DNA from 2 places in the Pseudoduganella sp. UC29_106 genome. Region 2 is predicted to be linked to the other one. Evidence: riboswitches for the same ligand, from Rfam matches in the RefSeq annotation. Region 2 holds a riboswitch; the other holds the start of a gene.
The links. A riboswitch is a leader RNA that binds a small molecule or an ion and turns the genes downstream of it on or off. The one in region 2 is predicted to bind thiamine pyrophosphate.

Region 1: another riboswitch for thiamine pyrophosphate. It lies ahead of ACHMW6_RS23100 (TonB-dependent siderophore receptor); the one in region 2 lies ahead of thiC (phosphomethylpyrimidine synthase ThiC).

What each region holds. Positions count from the first base shown of each region.
Region 1 covers NZ_CP171977.1:4,610,722-4,613,927, forward strand. The annotation lists gene ACHMW6_RS23095 (iron-containing alcohol dehydrogenase) at 1-958, shown strand, start outside; TPP riboswitch at 1,055-1,150, shown strand; gene ACHMW6_RS23100 (TonB-dependent siderophore receptor) at 1,204-3,206, shown strand, end outside.
Region 2 covers NZ_CP171977.1:701,782-704,987, forward strand. The annotation lists gene ACHMW6_RS03885 (S8 family serine peptidase) at 1-303, opposite strand, end outside; gene ACHMW6_RS03890 (hypothetical protein) at 404-1,021, opposite strand; TPP riboswitch at 1,106-1,208, shown strand; gene thiC (phosphomethylpyrimidine synthase ThiC) at 1,279-3,141, shown strand; gene thiS (sulfur carrier protein ThiS) at 3,138-3,206, shown strand, end outside.

The DNA.
Region 1 (3,206 bases), 3.4 Mb from region 2:
CAATCCGCATTATGAAACGCTGATGCGGGCTGTGGAGCTGGTCAAATCCGAGAAAATCGATTTCCTGGTGGCCGTGGGCGGCGGTTCCGTCATCGATGGCAGCAAGTTCGTGGCCGCGGCCGCCGTTTTCGATGGCGAACCGTGGGATATCCTGGCCAAGGGCGGCAAGGTCGTCCAGGGCGCCCTGCCCTTCGGCGCCGTGCTGACGCTGCCGGCCACCGGTTCCGAGATGAACAGCGCCAGCGTGATCACCCGCGCCGCCACCCGCGAAAAGCGCGCTTTCGCCAGCCCGCACGTGTATCCGCAGTTCTCCGTGCTGGATCCGTCCAAGACCTTCACCCTGCCCCTGCGCCAGGTCGGCAACGGCGTGGTCGACGCTTTCGTGCACGTGATGGAGCAGTACATGACCTATCCGGCCGACGCGCCGGTGCAGGACCGCTTCGCCGAAGGCCTGCTGCTGACGCTGATCGAACAGGGTCCGCGCGTGCTGGCTGCGCCGGAAGACTTGTCCGTGCGCGCCAACATCATGTGGACAGCCACCATGGCGCTGAACGGCCTGATCGGCGTGGGCGTGCCGCAGGACTGGTCCACCCACATGATCGGGCACGAGCTGACGGCTTTGTATGGCCTGGATCATGCGCAGACGCTGGCCGTTGTGCTGCCGGGCATCCTGTCCGTCAAGCGCGAGGCCAAGCGCGGCAAGCTGCTGCAGTATGCCGAGCGGGTCTGGGGCCTGCGCGAGGGGTCGGAGGATGCGCGGATTGACGCGGCCATCGAGCGCACGCGCGCCTTCTTTGAACAGATGGGCGTGCCTACGCAGCTTTCCTCCTACCAGCTCGACGCCTCCGCCATTGACGCTGTGGCCTCGGCCCTGGAGGCTGGCGGCCTCGTCAAGCTTGGCGAGCACCGGGACGTGACGCCATCCGTCGCACGCGCTGCACTTCAACTCAGCCTTTAAACGCTTTGGGGTCAGGCACGAAATGGAACATGAGCCCGCTTCGGGAAGCGGGCTCATGTTCCATTTCGTGCCTGACCCCATTGGTGTGATAGAATCCGCCATCGCTAGGGGTCCTGGGCTTTGCCCGGGTGAGAAATACCCTCCGTACCTGATCTGGATAATGCCAGCGAAGGAAAGCGCAAAGTTGTCTGAACCCCTCCTTTGAGTGCTCCCGAGTTGGTCGTCAAGAACCATAAGAGCACAACATGAATCAATCCCGCACCGCCCTGACCGCCATCGCGCTGGCTGCCGCGCAGCTTGCGAACGCACAGACCACTGAAACGAAGATGACCGAAGTGGTCATCACCGCCAACCGCGCCATCGCCGAACGCTCCTCCGTGGCGGGCTTTTCCGACGCGCCGCTGATCCAGACTCCAGCCTCCGTCAGCGTGATCACGCGCGAGCAGATGCAGGATCTGCAAATCCGCAGCACCACCGACGCATCGAAGTACGACGCCAGCATCGGCGACGCCTACAATGCCGTCGGCTACGCCGAGCAATTCTCGATCCGCGGCTTCAAGCTGGATAACGCCAGCTCCTACCGCAAGGACGGCCACGCGATTTCGGGCGACACCCAGATCCCGCTGGAGAACAAGGAAAGCATCGAAGTGCTGAAGGGCCTGTCCGGCCTGCAGATGGGCGTGTCCGCGCCGGGCGGCATCGTCAACTACGTGACCAAGCGTCCGACCGAGAACACGCTGCGCTCCGCGCTGTTCGAAGTGAGCGAGCGCGGCACGCTGTACGGCGCCCTGGACCTGGGCGGCCGCTTCGAAGACCGCCGCTTCGGCTACCGCATCAATGCAGCCGGCGAGCGCCTGCGCTCCTACGTCAAGGGGGCGGACGGCCACCGCTCCTTCATCTCCGGCGCCTTCGACTGGCAGATCACGCCACAGGCGCTGCTGCAGATCGATGCCGATTACCAGAACAAGTCCCAGCTCACCGCGCCCGGCTATCAGCTGATCAGCGGCTTCAAGCTGCCTGATGTCGATGCCGACGTGCTGCTGAACGACCAGCCCTGGGCCAAGCCGGTGAAGACCGAGTCCAGCAACTTCGGCGCCACCTTCAAGTACCAGTTCTCGCCGGACTGGCAGGCGACGGTGTCGGCCAACCAGCACATCTTCAAGCGCGATGACTACACCGCCTTCCCTTACGGCTGCAGCAGCGAAGAGCTGTGGCCAGGCTTCTGCGCCAATGGCGACTACGACGTCTACGATTACAAGAGTCTGGGCGAAGAGAAGAAGCCTTTCTCGGCGCGCGCGCAGATCCACGGCAAGTTCGCGACCGGCGCCATTCGCCATGAGGTGACGGGCGGCCTGTCCTTCTTCCGCAACAAGGAAAGCTGGGGCGATTACCAGTATGACTGGGCCGGCGTTTCGAATATCTACCATCCTCTCGTGGTCGCCCCCGTGCCAGGCACCAGCGGTCCTGTTTCCGTGCGCCGCCATGACACCGAACGTGCCGTCTACCTGCAGGATATCGTTGGCCTGACCAACGACCTGGCCCTGCATGCCGGCGCGCGCTATGTGCAAGTGAAGCGCGATGAAGTGGGCGTCGAGCCGTCGAGCCACAACTTCTGGCTGCCGAACGTGGCGCTGGTGTACAGCCCGCGCGCCGACCTGTCGGCCTACGCTTCGTACTCGCAGGGCCTGCAGCACGGCGGTGTGGCGCCGATCGAGACCACCAACCAGAACCGCGCGCTGGAGCCGGGCAAGTCCAAACAGGTGGAAGTGGGCGTGAAGACCGTTATCGGCGGCATCAGCGCCACCGCTGCGCTGTTCCAGATCGAGCAGGGCCTGGAGTATATCGACACCTCCAACACCTTCGTGCGCAATGGCCAGGAGCGCCATCGCGGACTGGAACTGTCGGCACAGGGCAAGGTGACGAGGCAGCTGAACGTTGGCGCCTCCGTAGCCGCGCTGCACACCGAGCAAAGCGGCACCGGACAGGACTTCTACGATGGCAAACGCGTGACCAATGTGCCGGCCTTCCGTTCTTCCGTATTCGCGGATTACGCCGTGGCTGAAGTGCCTGGCCTGAAGCTGGATGCAGACTGGCAGTTCGCGGGCAAGAAGGCTTTCGACGCGATGAACACGACCTTTGTGCCGAAGTATCATGTGCTGAATCTGGGCGGTTCCTACGCCACCAAGGTGGGCGGCATGCCGCTTGTGGTGCGCGCGCAGGTGCGCAATGCGCTGGATAAGTTTTACTG
Region 2 (3,206 bases):
TTGTTTCGACAAGGCCAGCGCATAGCGCTTCTCATCCTCTTCGACATACAGCACGTTCGGATTGTTCTGCAAGCCTTTCAGCGCCTGGGTCGGCACTTCGAGCGCCATGGCGTCCATGCCGAAGATTTCGTGCACGACGGCGCCGTGCGCAGCGGCGGCTGCCTTGTGGATTTCGGCGGCCTTGCCGGGCTGGAAGGATACGACGACGCGCACCTTGTCGGGGGCGGCGGCGGAAGCGGGCAAGGTGTTGGCGGAAAGGGCGGCCAGAATGGCCAGCGACAGGATTTTATTGCCGTGCTTCATGGTTCATCTCTCCCAAGACAGTGTGTGAAACACTAACGAGAGTAGGACACATGCTCAGCCGGTGGCAACCGAATTCGTAGTCGGGTTGTGTAAACACAAATTACTGACGGCAATATACATTCCAGGCGGTAAGGTCGGCGCGGGTTTTTCGTACCGAAATGCGGGCTGTTCCGCCAATATCGTTGTCGAAGACAAGCAGGGGCAGGCGGTCGGGCGCCTGCTCCAGGGCGGAGAGGTGGAAGTTGCGCGAGCGCATGGGCGCGCAGCTGGTGTTGCCGGCCATCAGCAGGCGCGCCGACTTCAGGATTTCCGCCTGCTGCTGCAGCAGGCGCAGGATGTCGAGCTCCGGCAGTTCGGTGCGCAGCTCGACCGGCGCGGGGGGCGGCGCGCCGCATTGCGGCGTGTGGTGGATCCAGGTGAGCAGAAGCTTGCGTTCGAGCTCCTGCCACGTCTTGTCTTCGCGCTCGAACAGGGTGCGCGTCATGCGGCACAGGGGCAGTACGGCGCGCTGCGGCGGCGCGTCCATGCTGGCGCTCAGCCGCCAGGCCACGCCGCCCCGCTTGCGATGCGCCTGCACCTGCGGCACGGGGCCGGACGGATAGTGCGCGCGATAAAACGCTTCAAACGCCTTCTGTTCGGCCGGCGTCGCCTCGCGCAACTGCTCCTGCGCCATCGCCGCCGCAGGCAGCATCAGCGCCGCCCATATTGCTCTTCGCATTGTGTCCCTCCCGCCGCGAATTATAGCGGCGGGGGCTATGCGGCGCGCAAAGGACGCGGTATGATGCCTTCGCTGCCGCAAGGCGGCACACGCTAGGGGTCCTGTGCGGCGCGAGCTGCGCGGGTGAGAAATACCCTCCGAACCTGATCTGGATAATGCCAGCGAAGGGAAGCTTCAGGATGTCCGCATGCACCGCTTAGCCGGGTGTGCGTGTGCAACCTAACCTCCTTTGCTGGCTCCTGCCGCAAAGGAGCCAAATGAACGCCAATCCGAAATTCCTCGCCGTCGAGGCCGAGGTGGACAGCGCAGCGATCGCACCGCTGCCCAATTCCCGCAAAATCTACGTCAACGGCAGCTGCCCGGATATTCGCGTGCCGATGCGCGAAATCAGCCTGTCGGGCAACAACCCGCCCGTCACCGTGTACGACACGTCCGGTCCGTACACCGATCCGGAAGCGCAGATCGATATCCGCAAGGGCCTGGGCACGCCGCGCTCCGCCTGGATCGCGCAGCGCGGCGATACCGTGCAGCTGAACGGCCCCACGTCCGACTATGGCCGCCAGCGCCTGGCCGACCAGGAACTGGACGCGCTGCGCTTCGAGTTGCACCGCCAGCCGCGCCGCGCGGCGCCTGGCCGCAACGTGAGCCAGATGCACTACGCGCGCCAGGGCATCATCACGCCGGAAATGGAATACATCGCCATCCGCGAAAACCTGCGCCGCAAGGAATACCTGGAGAGCCTGCGCGCCTCCGGTCCGGACGGCGAAAAGATGGCGCGCCTGCTGGGCCGCCAGCACCGCGGCGAAAGCTTCGGCGCCTCCATCCCGCAGGAGATCACGCCGGAATTCGTGCGCGACGAAGTGGCGCGCGGCCGCGCGGTCATCCCCGCCAACATCAATCACCCGGAGTGCGAGCCGATGATCATCGGCCGCAACTTCCTGGTGAAGATCAACGCCAATATCGGCAATTCGGCGGTCACCTCGTCGATCGGCGAGGAAGTGGAGAAGATGACCTGGGCCATCCGCTGGGGCGGCGACACGGTGATGGACCTCTCCACCGGCAAGCATATCCACGAAACGCGCGAATGGATCATCCGCAACAGCCCGGTGCCGATCGGCACGGTGCCGATCTACCAGGCGCTGGAAAAAGTGAACGGCAAGGCCGAGGACCTGACCTGGGAAATCTTCCGCGACACGCTGATTGAACAGGCGGAGCAGGGCGTCGACTACTTCACCATCCATGCCGGCGTGCTGCTGCGCTATGTGCCGCTGACGGCGGAACGCATGACGGGCATCGTCTCGCGCGGCGGCTCCATCATGGCCAAATGGTGCCTGGCCCACCACAAGGAAAACTTCCTGTACACGCACTTCGAAGAGATCTGCGAAATCATGAAGGCGTATGACGTGACCTTCAGCCTGGGCGACGGCCTGCGTCCAGGCTCGGTCTACGACGCCAACGATGACGCCCAGCTGGGCGAGCTGCGCACCCTGGGCGAGCTGACGCAGATCGCGTGGAAGCACGATGTGCAGGTGATGATCGAAGGCCCGGGCCACGTGCCGATGCAGCTGATCAAGGAGAACATGGACCTGCAGCTGGAGCAGTGCGGCGAGGCGCCGTTCTACACGCTGGGCCCCTTGACGACGGACATCGCGCCGGGCTACGACCACATCACCTCCGGCATCGGCGCCGCGCAGATCGGCTGGTACGGCACGGCCATGCTGTGCTACGTGACGCCGAAGGAGCACCTCGGCCTGCCGGACAAGGATGATGTGAAAGAGGGCATCATCACCTACAAGATCGCGGCCCACGCGGCGGACCTGGCGAAAGGCCATCCGGGCGCGCAGATCCGCGACAACGCCCTGTCCAAGGCGCGCTTCGAGTTCCGCTGGGAAGACCAGTTCAACCTCGGCCTCGACCCGGACAAGGCGCGCGCCTTCCACGACGAGACCCTGCCCAAGGATTCGGCCAAGGTGGCGCATTTCTGCTCCATGTGCGGCCCGCATTTCTGCTCGATGAAGATCACGCAGGAAGTGCGCGAGTTCGCCGAGCGCGGCATGCAGGAGAAGTCGATCGAGTTCGTGCGCAACGGCGCGCAGATCTACCGCGGGGAACAGGCGTGATCGAGATCGAGCTGAACGGGGCGCTGCACCGCGTGCCGGCGCAGCAGACCTTGCACGAGCTGATC